2 regions of the Clostridium paraputrificum AGR2156 genome follow, and region 1 is predicted to be linked to the other one. Evidence: riboswitches for the same ligand, from Rfam matches in the RefSeq annotation. Region 1 holds a riboswitch; the other holds the start of a gene.

The links. Region 1 has a riboswitch for magnesium ahead of mgtE (magnesium transporter). Riboswitches for the same ligand answer to the same signal wherever they lie in the genome.
Region 2: it holds a riboswitch for magnesium, as region 1 does, so the genes downstream of both, mgtA (magnesium-translocating P-type ATPase) here and mgtE (magnesium transporter) in region 1, are expected to answer to the same signal.

Annotation. Positions count from the first base shown of each region.
Region 1 covers NZ_AUJC01000004.1:92,172-103,912, reverse strand. The annotation lists gene G594_RS0103830 (SulP family inorganic anion transporter) at 1-1,401, opposite strand, end outside; gene G594_RS0103825 (PF20097 family protein) at 1,592-1,816, opposite strand; gene G594_RS0103820 (FxLYD domain-containing protein) at 1,939-2,349, opposite strand; gene G594_RS0103815 (serine/threonine-protein kinase) at 2,453-3,514, opposite strand; gene G594_RS0103810 (helix-turn-helix domain-containing protein) at 3,600-4,028, shown strand; gene G594_RS0103805 (hypothetical protein) at 4,047-4,349, opposite strand; gene mgtE (magnesium transporter) at 4,371-5,714, opposite strand; M-box (ykoK) riboswitch at 6,045-6,210, opposite strand; gene truA (tRNA pseudouridine(38-40) synthase TruA) at 6,255-7,007, opposite strand; gene G594_RS0103785 (class I SAM-dependent methyltransferase) at 7,045-7,674, opposite strand; gene G594_RS0103780 (glycoside hydrolase family 1 protein) at 7,857-9,257, opposite strand; gene G594_RS0103775 (PTS sugar transporter subunit IIA) at 9,268-9,570, opposite strand; gene G594_RS0103770 (DUF871 domain-containing protein) at 9,572-10,660, opposite strand; gene G594_RS0103765 (PTS sugar transporter subunit IIC) at 10,686-11,741, opposite strand, start outside.
Region 2 covers NZ_AUJC01000007.1:177,382-189,122, forward strand. The annotation lists gene G594_RS0108800 (TDT family transporter) at 106-1,080, opposite strand; gene G594_RS0108805 (LysR family transcriptional regulator) at 1,192-2,067, opposite strand; gene G594_RS0108810 (hypothetical protein) at 2,141-2,413, opposite strand; gene G594_RS0108815 (amino acid permease) at 2,519-3,946, opposite strand; gene G594_RS0108820 (NCS2 family permease) at 4,185-5,507, opposite strand; gene mgtA (magnesium-translocating P-type ATPase) at 5,683-8,301, opposite strand; M-box (ykoK) riboswitch at 8,637-8,798, opposite strand; gene G594_RS0108835 (ATP cone domain-containing protein) at 8,859-9,125, opposite strand; gene G594_RS0108840 (phosphotransferase) at 9,233-10,012, shown strand; gene G594_RS0108845 (GGGtGRT protein) at 10,071-11,072, opposite strand; gene G594_RS0108850 (iron-sulfur cluster assembly scaffold protein) at 11,096-11,741, opposite strand, start outside.

The sequences.
Region 1 (11,741 bases):
AGCATCCTCTAACGATTCAATTTCTGATCTCAACTTGTCCACAGTACCAAAGAATAATGGCCCAGTAAAATAAATTACCTTTGTTTTTCCTAAAGTATTATTTTTACTTATATTTCTATTTAATTTGTCCTCATCAACGTCACTAATAAAAATATCTGCATTTGATATTTTAACCATAAATAATAGGCTTGCAAAAATCACTCCTATTAATATAGCTTGTGTTAAGTCAAAAACTATTGTTGCCATCATAGTTATAAAGAATTTCATAATAGATCCCTTAAATCTTTTAGTGAACATATATTTAATATTTTCCCACTCATTCATTCTCCAAGCAGTAATCATCAAAACTCCTGCTAATGCTGATAGAGGAATTTTTGACATTATAGGTGCTAAAACAAACATTGATATTAATAAAAATATAGAGTGGAAAATACTAACCAACCTAGTTTGAGCACCTGATTTTATAGCTACACTTGTTCTTGCTATTGCAGCTGTAGCAGGTACCCCTCCAAAGAAAGGTATAATCATATTTCCAATCCCTTGAGCAACAAGTTCTCTATTAGGATCAAAGGATTCTCCCTTCATTTTCTTACCAACTTCACCACAAAGTAAACTTTCAATCATTGCTAAAGCAGCTATACTAATAGCAGGAACTACTAATCCCTTAATAGACTCTAAATTAATACCTGCAAAAGTTAATCTATCATCTAAAATCAATTTTTGTGGGATATCTCCTATAACATCAACTGGTAAATTAAATAACATATTAACTATTAAAGCAACTATAAGTCCAATTAAAGATGATGGAACTTTTGCATTCCACTTTTTAGGCCATAGAATCATTATAGCTACTACAAGTATTCCAATTAATAACGCATACATATTAGGATTTATAGGTCCTCTTACAAAGTTAAACACCTTTATAATTGCACTATCAGAAGTTTTTGTAGTTACTCCCAAAAAATTATCTAGTTGTCCAATTGCAATAGTTAATGCAATACCAGATGTAAAGCCTGTAATTACTGGTAGTGGAATATAAGACACCACTTTTCCTAACTTAAATACACCTGCAACTATTAGAATAAGACCAGCTATTAAACTAGCTACCCATATTCCTTCTAATCCATATTGTTGTCCAAGCAATATTAATATTGCACTCATAGCTCCAGTTGGTCCTGAAATTTGAAAGGAACCTCCAGAAAGAGCACCAATTACTAAACCAGAGATTATTGCTGTTATAATCCCTGCACCAGCTGATGCTCCACAACTTACACCAAAGGCTAATGCTAAAGGAAGTGCAACTGCTGTAACAGTTATCCCTGCCATTAGGTCCTTTTTAAACTTTCCTCCATTGTAGTTCTTAAACTCTTTGATTAAATCATTTTTGTAATTAGTAAACATTTTTTGCCCCATTTCTTATACTTTTTTAAAACACATCAACTATTTTATACCTTAATGTAAATAAAGACAAGTTTTACATAGAAGAATAAAAAAGTGGAGGATATTTATTTTGCTCCATCTCAAAACAAATATCCCCCACTACTAAAAGTAAGAAATTATAAAACTATTATTCTTGATTTTATATATGTTACTATACAGCTTGAGTTTCAAGATCAATAACTAGCTTTTTGCATTGTTGGCAAACATAAGCTTCACTTCTAGGTCTTCCAAAAGCTGAATTAGTCTTTAACTTTATGCCCCCTTTTGACCATATACCTGCCACTAGCTTCTTATCTTCTGCTTGCCATTTTAGTGCATATCTATCACCAAAAAGATTTCCCTTTACCATTTCATTACCACAACTTGAACAAACCATCTTTCTTCCTCCCATAATATATAAAAAGTTAATCACTTAATATATATTATTTATATCCCCTAATAATAACATCTAATTATCCTACTTTTAATTGAATGGCTAGTCCATGATTACAATATTATCTATATAGCACTTGATACTACATCTATCTCATATTTACTAAAATCTTTCTTTATTAGCATAATCTTAACTTCTCTTTTTTCTCCTGGTTTTATATCAGTTTCATTTGTAAATGAACTCTCAATAGTAACCCCATTACCATCATATAACTTATAATTAAACTGTATGTAATCTATTGTTTCATTTGAAGTATTCTCAAATATCCCTACTATTTCGCTTGAATACTCCCCTTTTTTAACCTCCCAATTAACCTTCTTTGCCATCTCATTATATAATTCATCTTTAGATTTTTTGTCATCTTCCATTTGATTTATTGTGTCAGAGGCTGATTTTGCCATCCCCCCCATTAATGCTGTACATCCTCCAACTAAAACAATAAGTATTATTACTACCCCAATTAAAATCTTCTTCATTATTATTCCTCCTTTAAAACAAAAAATGATACTTGTCCATTTTCTTGGACTAGTATCATTATAAAAATATTTAGAGTTTCATTGGTATGCTATCAGCATACACCTATTGAAATATGTTTAACATCATGCCAGCAAAGATTATAATTAATATAGTATAAATAGTAACCCCTACTTTTCTAATACTTTTATTATTTCCCTTTAATAAAGGTAACATAGATTGTATATTATTGTAGTTTCCATAAAGAAAAGTCAACCCGAATAATGCTATAACCATACTAATATCACCAATAATATAAGAGAAACTTTTTGTACCTATATCAATAAAAATAGCAAATACTAAAAATATGTACCATAATGATGCAGCTAAAATATAAGAAGGCTTTCCTCTTCTAAATCCAGGTAAGTTTCTAATAAACATTTTACTCTTTCTATATTTTATTTGTTTGCCACTACATAACTCTAAATCTTCCTTAAGCTCACGACATGTTTTATATCTTTCATTAGGAGAAATCTTAATACATTTTTCAATTACTTTAGCTAATTTTTCATCATTCTTTTTATCCCTTGGTAGTTTTCCTGTTGTTAAAACATTCATTAAAACCCCAATAGAATAAATATCACTTCTACTATCTGTTTGATTAAAGCCAAATTGCTCTGGGGATGCATATCCTTCTGTTCCTAATATCTGAGTATCCCTATTTTCATCACTTTTATGTATTCTTGACACATCAAAGTCTATTAATTTAACTATACCATTATTATCTACAATAATATTAGAGGGCTTTATATCCCTATGTATTATTGGACTACTTAAATTATGTAAAACATCTAATATTTCGCAAATCTTTATACCATATTCTATAACCCTATCCTCTGATAATACTCCTTCCCCCTGGATTTCCTCTAGAGTTTTACCATTAATAAATTCTTCAATTACATAAAGTATCATCTCATCCTCAATAACTTCATAAACCTTCGGAATACCTATGTTATCAATCTTTTGTAATTCTTTAAAAACTCCTTTTTTATAATTTGACAATGTCTTTTTTACATATATCTTATTATCTACTATATTCTGAACCAACTCTATTTTACTTTTATCCGATTCATTTATTACCGTTAGTTCCTTATACAATGATAATTTATAACCAACATTATAATTCATCTCCATGTTCCACCTAAACTTTCACTTAACTATAATATAATATATAATATTATTATCTCATTTTTTATTTAAGGATGGAATAACTATGATTGATAAAAAGACTTCTGAATTATTAAATACTCTTAATTCTATAGATAATTATAAAAATTTAAAAACATATATTTCTAAGGATTTAGATGTTAAGGAACTAACTATTTCTGAATACTTAGTTAACCTTTGTAATAAAAAAAATATAAGCAAAAGTACTTTAATTGCTAATGCAGATATTGATCGTACATATGGATACCAAATTTTAAATGGAAGTAAAAATCCTAGTAGAAATAATATAATTAAGCTTTGCTTATCCCTACAACTTACATTAGATGAAACAGATAGAGCTCTTACTATAGCTAAAGAAGGACGACTTTACCCTAAGGTTATTAGAGATACTTTTTTAATATTTGCTATAAATAATAAACTTACTGTCTTAGATACAAATATATTATTAGAAGAAAACGGACAATATATCCTATAGATATCATGTCCTTTACTTTTAAAAAATATAAGTCATATTTTGAGGTTCATAATAAGATAATCCATGTTGTTTAGCTAACCCCTTAACTAGATTATCAATCTCTTCTGCATCTTCAAGTAAACATCCAATAATTATAAAGCCTTTACCCTTGTTTATATCTAACTTTTCTCCATTAGATATTAAATCTTCAAAAAACTCATCTATTAATCCAATGTCTCCAACTAGAGAATCTTCCCATTGACATAACTGCTCATATAAAAACTGGGCTCCCATTACATTACTTACCTTATCACTATTCCATACTGCACAATACCACTCCATAAAAACCTCCATTTATCTAAACTAGATTAAATAACTAATAAACATAGTTGCAAGTCCAAGGAAAAAGAAAAAGCCTAAAACATCAGTAACTGTTGTTACAAACACTGCTGATGCTAGTGCAGGGTCTACCTTAAGCTTCTTTAGTATTACTGGAACTATAAACCCCGACATTGTTGCTACCATCATATTTAATATCATTGCAACACCAATTACAATACCAAATACAAAGTTCCTTTCCCATATAAAACCTAAAACTGCTATAATGGCTCCAATAACTATACCTGTTACAAGGCCTACTAATAACTCTTTTATAAAAATTCTCATCCCATTATCTTTATCTAATTCTCCTAATGCAATACCACGAACTACTATTGTTAATGATTGTGTTCCTGCGTTTCCTCCCATTCCTGCTACAATAGGCATAAAGGTTGCAAGAGTTACAACTTGACTTATTGTGCCTTCGAAAGCTCCTACAACAGAAGCTGCAAGAATTGCAGTAATTAAGTTTACTATAAGCCACGGTAATCTACTTTTTACAGAATCTCTAAAGGAACCATCTACTTTTTCCTCTTCATCCACACCACCAAGACGATGGATATCTTCTGTAGTTTCCTCCTGCATAACCTCAACTATATCATCTACAGTTACTATTCCTAAAATCTTATTATTCTCATCTACAACTGGCATTGTCATAAATCCATACTTTTCAAACTTGCTAGCCACTTCTTCCTGATCCATATAGTACGGCACTGATATTACATTGGTATTTGTTATTTCAGATATCTTTGTATCAAAGTCATTGCATACTATATCTCTTAAAGAAACTACACCTTTTAAGACATTTTCCTTATTAATAACATAAAGATAATATGCAGATTCAGCATCTGGAGCTTCCTTTTGTAAATACTTTAGGGTTTTTTCAATAGTTTTATTTTCCCTTATTGATACAAACTCCGTTGCCATAATACCACCAGCTGTATCTGGCTCATATGAAAGAAGCTTATAAACATCTTTTCTATCTTCTTCATTTATTTTCTTTAAAACATCTTTAATTTCTTCTTCATCTAAGACTCCAACAAGATCTGTTAACTCATCAGAGGACATCTCACCTAAAATCTTCTTTTGCTTATTTTCAGAAAACTTCTTTAAAATTTCATACTTTTCTTCATCATCTTCTTCCTCAAGAATAGCTGCAATAAACCAATCTGGTAATCTTTTTAATATCTTAAAGAAATCATCTTCGTTGTCATGAAGTAAATCTAATACATCAGCAGGATGAATATCCTCAATCTTCTCTTCTAGCTCCTCCTGAGTATAATTTAGTAATTTTTCTAATAAATCCTTTTCATTTAATTCTTTCTTCATTATAACTCCTCCTTATATAAGAGGATAAAACACCCTATACGGCGAACAAACTTCATCCTCATCCTTTATTTTGTTTTCCGTCTTAACTTTTATACTCCTACTGGCATCAGATTCCATTTAATTCACCACCTTATTTTTTTGCCCATCTGCATTTCCGAAGCTTGCCTGAAGAAAATCTTGCAGGGGCATATATTTTATTTTTTATTCTTTAGGAAGAAATGAAATAATATCTAGCTAAATTGTTGAAGTTATCCACAATTTAATTGATGCTATAATTTCCTAAAGAATAAAAAAAGACCTTTTAACCCTACGTTAAAAAGCCTTAAATATAACACAATTTAATTGTAGAGCTTTAGCACTATAAAGCTTTGACCTTTTCTTGTCAGCTACGTTAAAAATTACCTTGGCGATAATTATTGTTAACCCATTGGAATCTCTCGATTTTTCTGGGTAGCAGCATCTATCTTTATAGGAGCCTCACCTAACAAATTTTCCTACTTAATACTATTCTTTTATTTGATATAAGTCAACACTTTTGAATTAATATTCTAAATTTTTAAGCATTAATCCTTTCCCTGGAACCTTTAGACCTGAATTTTCTCTATTCTTAGACTCTAATATCTCTTTAATATCTTCTGGATTCCTTTTATGAACTCCAACCTCTACTAATGTTCCTACAATTATTCTTACCATATTTAACAGAAATCCATTTCCACTTACTTCTATTTGTACAAATCCATTATAATTTGTTATTTTTATATCCCTTATAGTTCTTATAGTGGACTTTTTACCATTCTTTACTTTTAAATTAGTAAAACTCTTAAAATCATGAGTGCCTATAAGATACTTTGCACCTTCTCTCATACTTTCTATATCTAATTCTTCTTTTATATGATAAGCAAATCTCTTGGAAAATACATCTTGATATTTTGTGTTTTGAATTGAATACACATAGGTTTTTCCCTTTACATTTAACCTAGAGTGAAACCTATCACTTGCTATCTTAAGTTCTTTAACCACAATATCCTCTGGTAAATATTCTTCAAGATAACTCATCATTTCCACTAAAGTCATTTTTGAATCAGTAAAGAAGTTTGCCACATAATTATCTGCATGAACTCCAGAATCTGTTCTGCCACAACCTATTACTTCTATTTCCTCCCCTGTCATTTTACTTAAAACATTTTCGATTTTTCCTTGTATTGTTACAACAGAATTGCCTTTTTGATTCTGCTTTTGCCATCCCTTATATCTTGTTCCATCATATTGTAATAACATTTTTATGTTTCTCATATTTTCCTCCTAAAGAAAAAAGAATCTAGATACTATTTTACCTACATTCTTTAATTGCTACAATATATGCTAACTCAAAAGTTCCTTTTATTTTTTTACTTTTCTTTATTTTAAAGCCATTACTTTTTATAAACTTAATATACTCATCAGTTGTCCATTTGCTATAAGCCTTAAAACCTACAATAGACATAAGTTTCCATAACACTTTAGCTTTTATACTACTCTTATGTGTAAAAGTTGGTGCTATTAAGATCCCCTCATCCTTTAATACTCTTTTAATATTACTAAGTGCTTCCTCAGGCTTTGGCATTATGTGAAGTGCATTAGATATAAGTACACAATCAAATGTTTTAGAACCATAAGGTAAATCACATGCATCCTCTACTGAAAAATTAAGATTATTAGGCCTCTCTTTACGTTTTGCTTCTTTTATCATTTCTTCAGAAAAATCAGTAGCCTCCAAATACTTCACTTTATCTGCTATTCTTAAAGCAATTAATCCTGTACCTGTTGCAAGCTCCAACATTTCCATTTTAGAATTTACATCTCTTCTAATAAGTTTAATCATCTCTTCATAAGCTTGCTCATCTTTTTTTATTATAAAATCATATTTACTAGCAAATCTATTCCAAAACTTTTTATTTGAGTTCATCTCTTGTTTCTCCATATTCTCACCAGCCTCGATAAATTCCAATGTTTGTATACATTTTACCATAATTATCCTTATTAGCAAATCTAAATTATAACTTCATTTTTAACTTCTTATTTAGCATCACTTTTTACATAAATATATAGAAAGAAGTAGAATTTAAATTGTAAATTCTACTTCTTTCTATATATAATATTAGTTTAAAGTTTTTCCCCATTACTTTCAATTACTTCTTTGTACCAGTTAAAACTCTTCTTTTTTCTTCTCTCTAAAGTTCCATTTCCCTCATCATCCTTATCTACATAGATAAATCCATAACGTTTCTTCATTTCACCTGTAGATGCACTCACTAAGTCTATTGGTCCCCAAGATGTATATCCTATAAGGTCAACACCATCATTTACAGCCTCTTTCATAGCACTTATATGTTTTCTTAAATAGTCAATTCTATAATCATCATTAATTGAGCCATCTTCCTCAACAACATCTACTGCTCCAAGTCCATTTTCAACTATAAATATAGGAACTTCATATCTATCATATAATGTATTTAATGAGAATCTTAATCCTTCTGGATCTATTTGCCATCCCCATTCTGATGATTTAAGATAAGGGTTTTTAACCATTTTAAATATATTCCCTTCTGCTTTTTCAAGATGTTCAGCATCAGTACTTGCAACCCTACTCATGTAATAACTCATACCAAGGAAATCTACAGTATTTTCTCTTAGTATCTTTTCATCCTCTTCTGATATTCCTATGGAGATATTATTTTCTCTAAAAAATCTCTTTTGATAATTTGGATATTTTCCTCTAATTTGCACGTCAGCAAAGAATAACGTTCTTCTATCTTTATCTAAAGCATCTAATGCATCAAGTGGATTACAAGTCATAGGATATACACATCCATAATTAATCATACACCCTATCTTTCCACCATCTACTATTTCATGACATGCTTTAACTGCTAAAGCACTTGCAACTAATTGATTATGTGCTCCCTCATAGCTTAATTGCCTTGGATTCTCACCTTCTTTAGGAATGATACCACCACATGTAAATCTCATTACAGTTATACTATTGATTTCGTTAAAAGTCATCCAATACTTTACCTTATCCTTGTATCTTATAAAAACAGTTCTTACATATCTTTCAAAAAATCCTATAAGCTTTCTATTTGTAAACCCACCATATTTGCTACATAGACCTAATGGCATTTCATAGTGAGATAAGGTTACTACAGGTTCTATACCATTTGAGATTAATTCATCAAATACATCATCATAAAACTTTAATCCTTCTTCATTTGGAGTTTCTTCATCTCCATTAGGAAATATTCTACTCCAAGCAATAGATAATCGTAAACATTTAAAACCTAATTCTTTGAAAAGTTTTATATCCTCTTTATATCTATGATAAAAATCGATTGCTGTATGAGATGGATAGTCTCCCTCTGGTGGTATAACTGGTGAACTCATCATTCCTTTTGGAAGTACATCTGCTGTGGATAAGCCCTTTCCCCCTTCTAGGTAAGCCCCTTCAACTTGATTAGCTGATAGAGCCCCTCCCCATAAGAAGTTTTCTTTAAACCCTAAAGTCATAATATCCCTCCTATTCTATCATTAAAATAATTTGTTCTGCTAAATCCTTTGCAAGCATAGCATTCATTAAATGATCTTGAGAATGTACTAATAATAAACTAAATTCACATGGATTACCTTGCATTTCTCCTTGAAGTAACTCAGTTTGAATCTTATGAGCTTCAAGTAAATTTTTCTTTGCTTCCTCAAGTAACTCTAAGCCTTTTTCCTTACTTCCTTCTCTTGCTACCTTCAATGCTGTTATAATTGAGCTTCTAGCATCTCCTGCATACATAATTATGTTCATTGCACTATTTAAAGTTCTTTCGTCCATACTACTCCTCCAACTTAAACTTTTTCCCTGATTTAATATATTTTAGTAATTCTATGTGAGAGTTGCATACAGTTGCTATTACATTTCTTCTATTATCTAACGCAATATCCTTGCAGGCTACGAGTACCTCTCCTTTATAATTAAGATAATCATTATTATTAATTAAGACAGTTCCTATAGGAACAATTCTATCTTCTTTAGTTGTTGATTTTATTTCTTTGTCCTTAAATTCTTTTCTTCCCATTGTATGTCTTATGACAGAGTCACTATAATCCCATCTGTTTTGAAGCACCTTATTAAATATTGACTTCTCAACCTCTGTAACTTCTTCCATAGTAACTTTTAAAGATATAATATTTTCATCTAGCTTTGCAAGAGACTCTAACTCTTCATTTGTTGCAAAAGCATTACCTATTATTACATCATCTATTCCTAAAGCAAATAATTCTTGCGCTTGAACCGTTATATCTATTCCTCTATGCTTTTCTAATGTACACAAGCCATCATTAGATAACCATGGTCCTAGTCTTCCTCCTTTAGTTGCATCAACAAAAGCAGCTGTATGTAATCCTAATGACTTATGCCTCATATGACAAGCCTTAAAATACTCTAATCCTAAACCTGTATCTTTTTCAGGGTAGAAGTTGTGACAAGTCACAAGCTTCCCCCTCTTACAACCTATATCCATAATATTATTAACATATCCACTATCAAAGGAGCCATTTATTTCAATATCTAAATCAAATTTATTAAATGTAACCATTGATTCATAGAATCCATTAAACATTCCATCTAATCTAAGTCCAGTTGCTCCTAAATCTTTAAAGAATTTCAAATCCATAGGATTTATATCTATTATCTTAAGAACTTCAGGATTTATATCTATAAATACTCTCATCCCTAGATTCCTTGAAAATTTTAATAATTCTCTGTATTTTTCAACCTGATTTAAAGCTTTTTCCTTATGGCTATCTAATTCTAACATAGAGGTAAATACTCTACTGTATCCAAGTTTTGCTGCTTTTTCTATATAAGCTTTATTTTCTTCAACAGTACTATTTAATGGATATATACTAATTCCTATTCCCATATGATCTCCTCTCCAATGAATGTTTTTATTTATTTAATAATTGTTTTTCTTCATTTCTTTCTATTAATTTTAAGAATGGTATATATAGTAATACAACAACTACTATATTAACTACTGATAATGCTGCTCCTGTCCAATGCATACCTGTTGCTAAGAATCCATTTAATATTGGAGGTGTTGTCCAAGGAACTGACGCTACAACTGGGTGAACTAATTGGAATTTAATTGCTAAATATGAAATTGCACTAATAATTGATGGTCCTATTACAAACGGTATAAATAAATATGGATTTAAAACTATTGGGAATCCAAATATTATTGGTTCATTTATATTAAATGCACCTGTAGGACCTGCAAGAGATAATAATACCTTATGTCTTCTTCTGTTTGTAATAAACATAGCAACTATTAAACCTATTGTACATGCTGCTCCACCCATATTAACAAATGAAGATATAAATTGGTAAGTTAATACATTATATTGAGACCAATCAGTAACACCTTGAGCGTATATTTCAATATTTGACATTCCAAGCGGTGCTAAAACAGCTGCAAGTATTGGTCCCACAATATTTGAACCATGAATTCCAAAGAACCATAAGAATGATATAACAAATGGTGCTACTATAGCTGTTACTAAATTATCACTAAATCCTTGTAGTGGTTTTGTTATAGCCATTGTTATTAATTGATTAAATGATTTACCATCAGCAAATCTCATAATTAAATATGATATTACCGCAAATATAATAACTGTTAACATAGTTGGTATTAATTTTGAAAATGAATCACTTACTGCTGTTGGAACTACATCTGGCATCTTAATCTTAAATGCTTTAACATTTGATAATCTATGCAATATTTCAACTGATACAAGAGCTATAATCATACAAGCAAATAACGCATCCGCACTAAAACTAGTATAATTAATAAATCCAAAGGCTCTAATTGGTGCTTCTTTTCCATTTGGAACTTGTGCCATCCATGGAATTAATACAAAATATGAAGCCAATGCTACACATAACCCATCAAGTCCATTATGACCATAGTTTCTCCAAAGTGATTGTCCAACTGTTGCACA
Region 2 (11,741 bases), on a different contig from region 1:
AAAATGAAATTATGATTTCTTGAAACTTCATTTTATTAAATCCGAAAATTAATTTAGAATAATCAAAAAGAGAAATCACATAATAATTTCTCTTCTTACTTTTAACTATTCTATTGCATCTTGCATGGTTAATTTTTGGAATAGTAGATTAAACAAATTGTAAAGGACAAACCCAATCACTGAGGTAGCAATAAATAATTCTACAACTCCAATTCCTTCAAACAAATGCGCTAAAGTTGCATTTACAGTCAAGAAATACATACTAATTTTAAAAGTTGCAAGTGTTGTTGCTGCTAACGGAAAGGTTAAACTTGCAAAACCTGCATTAAACTTCTCTTTTAAGCATTTAGGAATTTGAACATAAGAATATAAGGTTATAGAGAATACTATCACTGCCATTAACCCTACAAAATTTCTATTGTAATTTGTAAACACTGTTAAATAACTTATTATTACCAAACTAGGTGGTGCTGCCATAATAACTACTGTAGGATATATTTGCTTTTCGATATCCCCCTTATACAATCTGTATATCATAAAAGGTAATATAAAAAAATATGTTGTTGTACCCCAATAGAAGATAACTTTAGTTAACATAGTTTCATTCATTCCTGTACTACTTACACACGCCACTAGACTTCCTACAAAGGGAATAAAAAAACTAGGCACAAAGGTATTAAAATTAAAATTCTTTATTAAATGTTTATAAATAGCTATAATTGAGATCACACTATAAATTACAATCCCAAAAAGCCACATTGTCTTACCTAATGTATAACTAAACTTTAAATAGTAGTTACCTAAAATCATAATTAACATACCAAATGTAGGGAAGACACTTGCCAGTACTGGCAATTCTAATTCTTTCTTTACTGTTTTAGGGTAAAAAAACAGTTTAAGTAATGCAAACAAAGCCACTATTGCTGCCATGTTCATAAATATATCCTTTAAGAAAGTCAACTCTCTTAAAGCAAATATATTAGATAATGTTGTTGCTCCAACTGATGTTGCAACTGCTCCTATTGGCAGATTATCATGAACACTTCTAAAATTTTTAATAAATGTATTTTTATCTATCATAGCATTCCTCCTAATGATTAATAGCTTTCTGTAGTCTCATTTGTTGCTTTTAGTATACTACTGAAATATTCAAAAGGTAAAATACTTAAATTTGATATATACCATAGGTTTTTACTTATTAATAAATTTTATAAACTCTTTCATATTGTTGTTCATAAACTTATCCTTATGTATTATAAGAATAAGTTCTCTGTTTATATTGCCACAATCCATTCTTAAAGTCTTTAATTCACCTTTTTCAACTTTATCTTCTAAACATCTTTTAGAGATACAACCTACTCCTAAATTAGCTTCTACGCTTTTCTTTATAGCTTCTGTATTTCCAAGTTCCATAAAAATTCTATAATCTATATTTTTTTCTAAAAAGAAACTCTCAACAATTTCTCTAGTGCCGCTACCAAACTCTCTCATTATTAACTTTTCCTTTTTAAGTTCTTTAGGAGTTATAATGCCTTTATCTCCTAAAGGATGTTTAGCACTAGTTATAAATACAATTTCATCCTTCCATACTGGAATCTTATTTATTTCTTCAGATATTATCCTACCTTCTACAAAAGCAAAATCCACCTTATTCTCTAGAATTAGCTTTTCTATATTTGTAGTATTTTCTATTATTAAAGAAATTTCAATTCCTTTATGCACCTCAACAAACTCCTTTAATATATCAGGAAGAATATATGTACCTATTGTTGTACTAGCTCCTATTTTTATTTTTCCCTTTTCTTGATTAGTTATTTCATTGACTTTTTCAGTTGCTTCCTCATATAAGTTAAGAATTCTTCGCACATAATTAAGACAAACTTCTCCTTCATTTGTTAAGTAAATTCTTTTACCTATTCTATCAAATAATCTTGCACCTATCTCCTCTTCAAACTCATGAATAGCTTGACTTACAGATGGTTGACTTATGTATAGTTCCTTTGCTACCTTGGTCATATTTAAACTAGTTGCTGTTGCATAAAAAATTTTTAATTTTCTTATATTCATATAAATTTCCCCTTTTAATACTAATTAAACTCAAAAAAGGATGGCTGTTCAAACCATCCCTATGTTTATCTATTTATTTGTCTACATCTTCAAAATCTACATCTATAGCATTACTTGTATCTACAGAATCATCAACATATACTTCATAATTATTATTTGTTGATTCATTACTACTTCTCTTACTCTTTTTAGAATTAAAATATCCTACAACCTTAGTAACTACATAAATTGCCGCTCCACCTACTAAAAGATATGGAAGTATTGAAAAGAATAAATTAATAACAACTGAAAATATTAAAACACCCAATGCTATATACATTATTGTTCTCAATGTACCTTTGTTCATAATTTTACCTCATAATAATTATTATTTTCTTTTGCTAATCCTATTATACAATTAACTCTTAGATGAATAAAGACTCAAAGCCTTATTTTAAGATTTTATTAAAAATTATGTATTCTTTTTCCTTTTAGCTATTAAAGGTAGTATTAATCCTAATCCTATTAATACAAATGGTGTCACTACATTTAATATAACTTGGAACCACCATTCACCTGAATAAGCTTGAATTCCTGAAGGGAACATTCCCATGATACAAGCAAAGGCTGTAAATATAAAGCACCATACCCCAAATCCTAGGGCTACCTTATCATTCTTAACAAACTTATATTCTGAATTATATCTATCCGAAGCCTTCTTAAGTGCTATAAATGCTAAGAATACCCATAGATATCTCATTGGCATAACTACAGAATTTAACTTTAATAACCAGTTATATAACTCACTCATATCACCAATTCCTAATGCTGGTACAACTATAAGTATTCCAACTAAGATAGCAGTCATTAAGTATCCATTAATAGGTGCTCCATACTTATTTGTCTTAGTTAAAGTTCTTGGTACAAAATTATCATCAGTATCTGCTAAAAGTACTTTTAATGGTGCATCTATAGAGAATACTAAAGCAGAAATTTGTGCTGTCATATTAGCAAGCGCATATATAATTAATAATATATTACCCACTCCATAATACTCACCTAGCATCTTAAATGCATAATATTGACCGTTCATCATTAAGTCCTTAGGAATATTATTTGCATCAAACATAATTCCCATAGCTACTGATCCTAAAATAGCTGATATTGCTACCATGATAGCTAGAGTTAACATTCCTTTAGGAAATTCCTTTGATGGATTTTTTGTATTATTTACATATGGAGATATTTTTTCTGCTCCTCCAACCGCAAACACTAACATTGATAATGTTGTAAAGTAAGTAAAATCAAATCTAGGTATTATAGTTTCAACTGTAATGTTAGCTGTTGCAATATCAGTTCCTCTTATAAATGGTGCTGCAATAACTAATAGTATATAAAGCATTGACATTATAAATATTGATGTTCCTGCTATATTACCTATAGTTTTAAGAGAAGTTATCCCTCTTGAAGCTACCCATAAGAATATTAAAAATATTACTAATGTAATTAATTGAGCTGTTAATGTAGGCATATCACTTACAAGAGTTCCATCACCTTTAACTGCCCATCCTAAGGCTATAAGTACTGCTTGAGGTTTTTGAGCCAAGTATGGAATATGTACAACCCAATAAGTCCATCCTGCAAAATAAGCAAGCTTTTTTCCCATTGTATTTCCTATCCAAGTACTAACTCCTGCTTTACCATCTTTAAAAACAGATCCTAATTCCCCTACCATTAATGCATAAGGTACAAAGTATAATCCTATAATTAGCACCCATGAAACTATAACTTTTAACCCTTGGTTTGCAAAGTTATTAACAACATTACCAAACCCCCATACAGATACAAAGGCCATAAGTGCAAGGTTATACCACCTTAATTTTTTTTCATCTTCTAACATGTTTTTACTCTCCTTATTATCTTTTGTACTTTATACTAATTAATTTAAATCCTTCATTAGTTTACCATCTTTAATCTATTTTTTCAAAGTAAACAAATTGTGAAATTCCTTATAACATAGTGTATGTAAGATGAATATTTTCAAACTAGGATATTATCTTTTAAACTAGAAATTATTTCTTAAATATCTATATAAAAAGAGATTTCGAAATTCAAAACCTCTTTTTCATTACTTATATTTAAATTAAGAACTTAAGTAAAAATATTGCACCTACTATTATAGTTGTAAAGCTAATGTCTTTGGCTTTACCAGCAAATATCTTTAATACTATGTAAGAAACAACTCCAAATACTATACCATCTGAAATACTATATGATAATGGCATCATTATTATTGTTAAGAATGCAGGTATAGCTTCTGTATACTCATTTAATTCTATCTCTTTAATAGGCTCTATCATAAATAAACCTACTAATACTAAAGCTGAACATGTTACAGCTGAAGTTATTGACGCAAATACTGGCGAGAAAAATAATGCTAAAGCAAACATTATACCAGTAGAAACTGCTGTAAGTCCTGTTCTACCACCTTCTGCAACTCCTGATGCACTTTCAACAAATGTACTTACTGTACTAGTTCCTACGCAAGCTCCAAAAGTTGTACCTACTGCATCTGCAAATAAAGCCTTTTTAATATTAGGAACCTTTCCGTTTTCATCTAACATCTTAGCCTTAGTAGCAACTCCAACTAAAGTTCCTATAGTATCAAACATATCCATAAATAATAATGTAAATAGTACTATCAACATATCTATCGAAAAAATATTTGACCATTCAAATTGTAAGAACACTGAGCTTATTGATGGTGGCGCACTAACTATAGTTGTTGGCACTGGTGTAACACCCATTGGAATCCCAACTACAGCAGTAATTAACATTCCGATAAATAAAGCTCCTTTAACTTTTCTTACCAATAATATTCCAGTAATAAGAATACCTATTATTGCAAGTAAAGCTGTTCCACTAGTTATATCTCCAAGAGCAACTATTGTTCCACCATCTTGTGGATGAACTATAATTCCAGCTCCTTCAAGTCCAATTAAAGCAATAAACAACCCAATCCCAACTGATATTGCCTTCTTAATATTAGATGGTATAGAATCAACAATTGCTTCACGTACATTAAATAAAGTTAAAAGAATAAATATAATACCTTCTAGGAAAACTGCTGTTAATGCGAATTGATATGAATATCCCATCCCTAAAACTACTGTAAAAGCAAAAAAGGCATTAAGTCCCATTCCTGGTGCTTGAGCAAATGGTAATTTTGCATATAATCCCATAATTAATGTAGCAACTAAAGCTGATAAAGCTGTTGCTGTAAATACTGCTCCTTGATCCATTCCTGCTGCTGAAAGTATTGAAGGATTAACTATTAATATATACGCCATAGTCATAAACGTAGTAATACCTGCAACCATTTCAGTTCTAACACTTGTATTATTTTTTGATATTTCAAAGAAATTGTCTAAAAGACCATCCTTTTTAAATAAGTTTTTCATTTTACCACTCTTTCATACTTCTGAAATTTGCCCCCGATTTATAATAAGATAACTTTCGACATTTTTCAATAGCATTTACGAATATTTTTTATAAAATTTAAATTTCATATCGATTTTATAAACAAAATCCGGATGTTATCCTTAATCAAAAGGAGACAACATTCGGATTTTTATTCTATAACCAGTTATTAAACTTCTTTATATAAATCTTTTTAACACTTTGCACCAAACCACAATATCCAACTAATATTAAAATAACCATTAAGAAATACACTTTTGGTAATGCAACAAAACCTAAGCCTTCTCCAATAGCAGTAAAAGGAATCATAATCCCTATTAACATTATTGCTGTTGTTAATAATATAACTGGTATAGTTGGTCTACTTTGAATAAATGGAACCTTTTCTGTTCTAATCATATATACAATTAGTATTTGAGATAATAACCCCACTACAAACCAACCTGTTTGAAATAACCCTTGATTCTCAATTGTATTAGCTCCTAACACAAACCACATTACCAAAAAAGTTATAATATCAAACACTGAGCTTAAAGGTCCTATAAACATCATGAATCTTCCTATGTCCTTTGCATCCCACTTTTTGGGTCTTTCTATATACTCTTTATCCATTCTATCCCAAGGAATTGATAGTTGTGAGAAATCATATAATAAGTTTTGTACTAATAATTGAATAGATAGCATTGGCATGAAAGGTAAAAATGCACTAGCCACAAGTACAGAAAATACATTTCCAAAATTTGAACTTGCTGTCATCTTAATATATTTAATTATATTTCCAAAGACTCTTCTACCTTCTTTAACTCCATCAACCAAAACCATTAAACTCTTTTCAAGTAATATTATATCTGCAGATTCTTTAGCTATATCTACACCAGTGTCTACAGAAATACCTACGTCAGCTTCTTTAAGGGCAGCCGCATCATTTATTCCATCCCCCATAAAACCTACAACATGACCTTTTTCTTTTAATACCTTTATAATTCTTGACTTTTGTAATGGTGATAATTTCGCAAACACATTAGTTTCATCAACTGCTATTGACAACTCTTCATCACTCATAATATCCACATTATTTCCAAGAAGTATATAATTAACATCTAATCCAACTTCCTTACAAACCTTCTTTGTTACAGAATCATTATCTCCAGTTAATATTTTTACATCTACACCGTATTTAATTAATTCCCTAATAGCTTCAGCTGCAGATTCCTTTGGTGGATCCAAGAATGCTATATATCCAATTAAAACCATATCTTTCTCATCTTTAACACCAAATTCCATTATATCCTCAATATTATTTTTTTGAGCTACTCCAATTACCCTCATGCCTTCCCCATTTAAATCATTAACTGTATCTAATACTTTTTTCTTTAATTCATCAGTTAATTTAACAACTTCACTATTCATTTCTACGTAAGAAGAAATATTTAGCATCTCTTCAATTGCACCTTTAGTTACAAGCTGTTTCTTTCCAACCTTATCTTCTAAAACAACAGACATTCTTCTTCTAGTAAAATCAAATGGTATCTCATCTACTTTTTTAAACCTCTCTTCTTCTTTATCACATCCTGCTTCTCTTCCATGTTCTAATATTGCAACATCCATTAAGTTCTTTAAGCCTGTTTGAAAATAACTATTTAAATAGGCATGTCTTAGCACTCTTAAATCTTCTTCTCCTTTTATATTTAAGTGCTTTTCCACAACTATTTTATCTAATGTTAGTGTTCCAGTTTTATCTGTACACAAAATATCCATAGCACCAAAATTTTGAATTGCATCTATCTTTTTAACTACAGTCTTCTTTTTTGCCATAGACATAGCACCCTTAGCTAAATTTGTAGTCACAATCATAGGAAGCATTTCTGGAGTTAGTCCTACAGCAATTGATATTGCAAACAAAAACGCTTGTAACCAATCCCCCTTAGTAATTCCATTAATCACAAACACTATAGGAACCATAATCATCATAAATTTAATTAATAGCATACTTACCTTTGAAACACCTTTTTGGAAACTTGTTTCTTCTTCCTTATTAGATATTTCCACTGCTATGCTACCAAGATAGGTATCATTCCCTGTTGATACTACAACACCAATAGCACTTCCACTTATTATACTGGTGCCAAGTAGAAGGATATTATCTAAATCACATATTGCTATCCCTCTATCTCTTTCTTTTAAATGATCCAATTTTTCTACAGGTTCAGACTCACCAGTTAATGAAGATTGCCCAACAAATAAATCTTTACAAGATATAACTCTAATATCTGCTGGTATCATATCACCTGCAGATAAATATAGGATATCTCCAGGCACTACTTCTGCCATATCAATTTCTTTTGCCTCTTCACCATCTCTTTTCACTAAAGTTGTTGTCTTAACCATAGCCTTAAGCTTGTTTGTAGCATCCTTTGATTTTCTCTCTTGAAAAAATTGTAACAAAGCACTTACTGTTACCATAGTTAAAATAACTATTATTGCAGTAAAACTCCTATCTTCAGCCTTTGGAATAATTACATCTGTAAAAGTAGATACAATTGCTAATATAACTAAAACTATATTAAAAGGATTTATAAATGATTTTAACAACTCTATAATCCATGGTGCTTCCTTTTCATGTATTACTTCATTCTTACCAAACTTATCTCTTCTTTCTTCTACCATCTTATTTGATAATCCATTTATATTGGTATTTAATTCATTAAATAATTCAGCCTTAGACATTCTGCCTAATGTAATTAGTCTATCTGTTAATATTCTTTCCTTTAACATTTTTCTTTCCTCCTTACTAAATCAATCTACTTATCGCCTAAAAAAGGCAATAAGAAACTAAGGGTTAAAAATTCTATTTTTTAACCACAGACTTTGTTTTTTGAATTTGAAAATTTAGTAACTTGGATAATGTTCGTTTTAGAATTGAAAACAGAAAGGTGTTAAAAGGGTAAAAAAGAAAGGATCTTTATCCAGATACACATCACTATCTTCAATTTTAATACTTCCATTTTCCGTACTGCCATTTCCAGATTCCATTCTTTTTCACCTCCTGATTTTTCAAAAAATAATAAAAGCCTCCGTCAACTCAAACTGACGAAGGCATAATTAACTATAATAATACTTTCTCGTTTGAGTTTTGGCTCTGCAAGGCAATGAAATCGCATTAAGTTAAACCTTCTTTGTTCGGCAAAACCTGCTAACCAGTTAAAAATGTTTCCATTCTTTTACGGCAGCGACCCGTATCCTTGTAGTAACCTCACCTACCGAGGCCTATTAACTTTTATACTATCATACTATGATGTATTCAATAATTTGTCAACACAATTTGCAAAATATTAATATTCAACAAAAGATTTAGCTATTGGTGCAAATCCATCTTTTTTTAATACATCAATAATCACACCTATAATTTCATAGCTAGAGCTTGGATTATCATTTTTTCTAATGCTTTCTAACTTCTTGCAAATATCTTCAACTAGTATTTTAATATCTGACTCATTTAATGCAATCCCCTCTACATCTTTAGATGCATTATCTAAACTAGTAAAAATCTTTTTCTTATCAAACTCTTGCAATCTACCATCTTTTTTTATAATCTTCATAAATTCACACATCCTTTTTATTTTATTATACTTTAATTTATAATATATACAACTTTGTTATTTTAATCTTTTTGATATAATAAATTAATATTGAAAGGAAGACTAAAATGAAAAATATATTAAAAATAACTCCAATAAATAGCCTAAATAACTCTACATATAATATAACCATTTTCCATAAAAAATACTTTTTAAAAGTTACAAAAAGGAATAATACGAAGCTTATTAAACTATTAGAAGATAAGGATATTATACCCAAAGGAATTTTCACTTCAAAGAAAATTTTATTTAACAAATATATATCCAATGCAAATTTAGATGAAAAACTGCAAAATACAGAAACTTTTTTAAAATCTATATCATCAGAATTAAAAAAGTTACACTCTATTTCTATCAATACTTATAATAATCCTTTTGAAAAAATCAAAAACAATTTCTCTCATTTAGAAAAAATAAATTTTTCTCTTCCTCCATACACGAAATTTATAATTCATAAATTAAATCTCTTAGAAGAAGAGCTTTCTAAAGATATAAACTTAGGATTATGCCATAACGACTTAAATCCTTCTAACATCTTATATAAAAATAACAAAGTCTACTTAGTTGATTTTGATTTTATAGGAATGAATGATATTTACTATGACCTAGCTACACTATCATGGTTTTTATCCAAGGACATAAGAAAGAAACTATTATTCTTTTACTTTGGAGATTGTACTTCTTACCATGTAGATAAATTAAATAAGTATATTTTTATAGCTAAGTTATGGAATGCCACCTGGAGCTATAATAAATCTATAGTTTCAAATTCTGATTATAACTATAGGCTTGGTGGAGATTTGATAATGGAAGACTTATATAATTACATTTCTAAAAATACTTATTAAAAAGCACACTATTAGCTTATTCTAATAGTGTGCTTTATATATTCCAACTAAGTAAAGACTACTTGTTCATTCCTTCTTCAACAGCAACAGCAACTGCAACAGTCATACCAACCATTGGGTTGTTACCAGCACCGATTAATCCCATCATTTCAACGTGAGCAGGAACTGAAGATGATCCAGCGAATTGTGCATCTGAGTGCATTCTTCCCATAGTATCAGTCATACCATAAGAAGCTGGACCTGCTGCCATGTTATCTGGGTGAAGAGTTCTTCCAGTACCACCACCTGATGCAACTGAGAAGTATTTCTTACCTTGTGCTATACATTCTTTCTTGTATGTTCCAGCAACTGGGTGTTGGAATCTTGTTGGGTTAGTTGAGTTACCAGTTATTGATACGTCAACACCTTCCATGTGCATTATAGCAACACCTTCTCTAACGTCGTTAGCACCGTAGCATCTAACCTTAGCTCTTGGTCCGTTAGAGTATGCTTTTTCTCTTACTACCTTAACTTCTCCAGTGTAGAAGTCAAATGAAGTTTCAACATATGTGAAACCATTAATTCTTGATATTATCATAGCAGCATCTTTTCCAAGACCGTTTAAGATAACTCTTAATGGTTGCTTTCTTACTTTGTTAGCTTTTTCAGCTATTTTAATAGCACCTTCAGCTGCAGCGAATGATTCGTGACCAGCTAAGAATGCGAAACATTCAGTTTCATCTCTTAAAAGCATAGCTCCTAAGTTACCGTGTCCTAATCCAACCTTTCTGTCATCTGCAACAGATCCTGGTATACAGAAAGCTTGTAATCCTTCTCCGATTGCTTCAGCAGCATCAGCAGCTTTCTTGCAACCTTTCTTTATAGCTATAGCAGCACCTAAAACGTAAGCCCATCCAGCATTTTCGAATGCGATTGGTTGAGTTTCTTTTACTATTGCATATGGATCAACACCGATTGATTCACATACTGCTTTAGCATCTTCTAATGTTTTCATACCGTACTTTTCTAGTACAGGTGTTATTTGTCCTATTCTTCTTTCATAACTTTCAAATAATGGCATGATTATTCCTCCCTATCAATTAATTATTCGTGTCTTGGATCTATTAATCTAGCAGCGTCGTCTACTCTTCCGTATTGACCAGATGCCTTAGTTAAAGCTTCGTTTGCATCCATACCTTTTCCGATCATTTCCATCATCTTTCCAAGGTGAACAAACTTGTATCCAGTAATTTCGTTATCTTCATCAACAGCAACCTTAGTTACATATCCTTCTGCCATTTCTAGGTATCTAGGTCCCTTAGCTAAAGTTCCGTACATAGTACCAACTTGTGATCTAAGACCCTTTCCTAAATCTTCAAGACCTGCTCCGATAGGTAGTCCACCTTCTGAGAAAGCAGTTTGAGTTCTTCCATAAACTATTTGTAAGAATAATTCTCTCATAGCTGTGTTAATAGCATCACAAACTAAGTCTGTGTTTAAAGCTTCTAATATAGTCTTACCCGGTAAGATTTCTGAAGCCATTGCAGCTGAGTGAGTCATTCCTGAACATCCTATTGTTTCAACTAATGCTTCTTCAATAATTCCATCTTTAACATTAAGAGTTAATTTACATGCTCCTTGTTGAGGTGCACACCAACCAATTCCGTGAGTTAAACCTGAAATATCCTTTACTTCTTTAGCTTGTACCCATTTACCTTCTTCAGGTATTGGAGCTGCTCCATGATTTGGG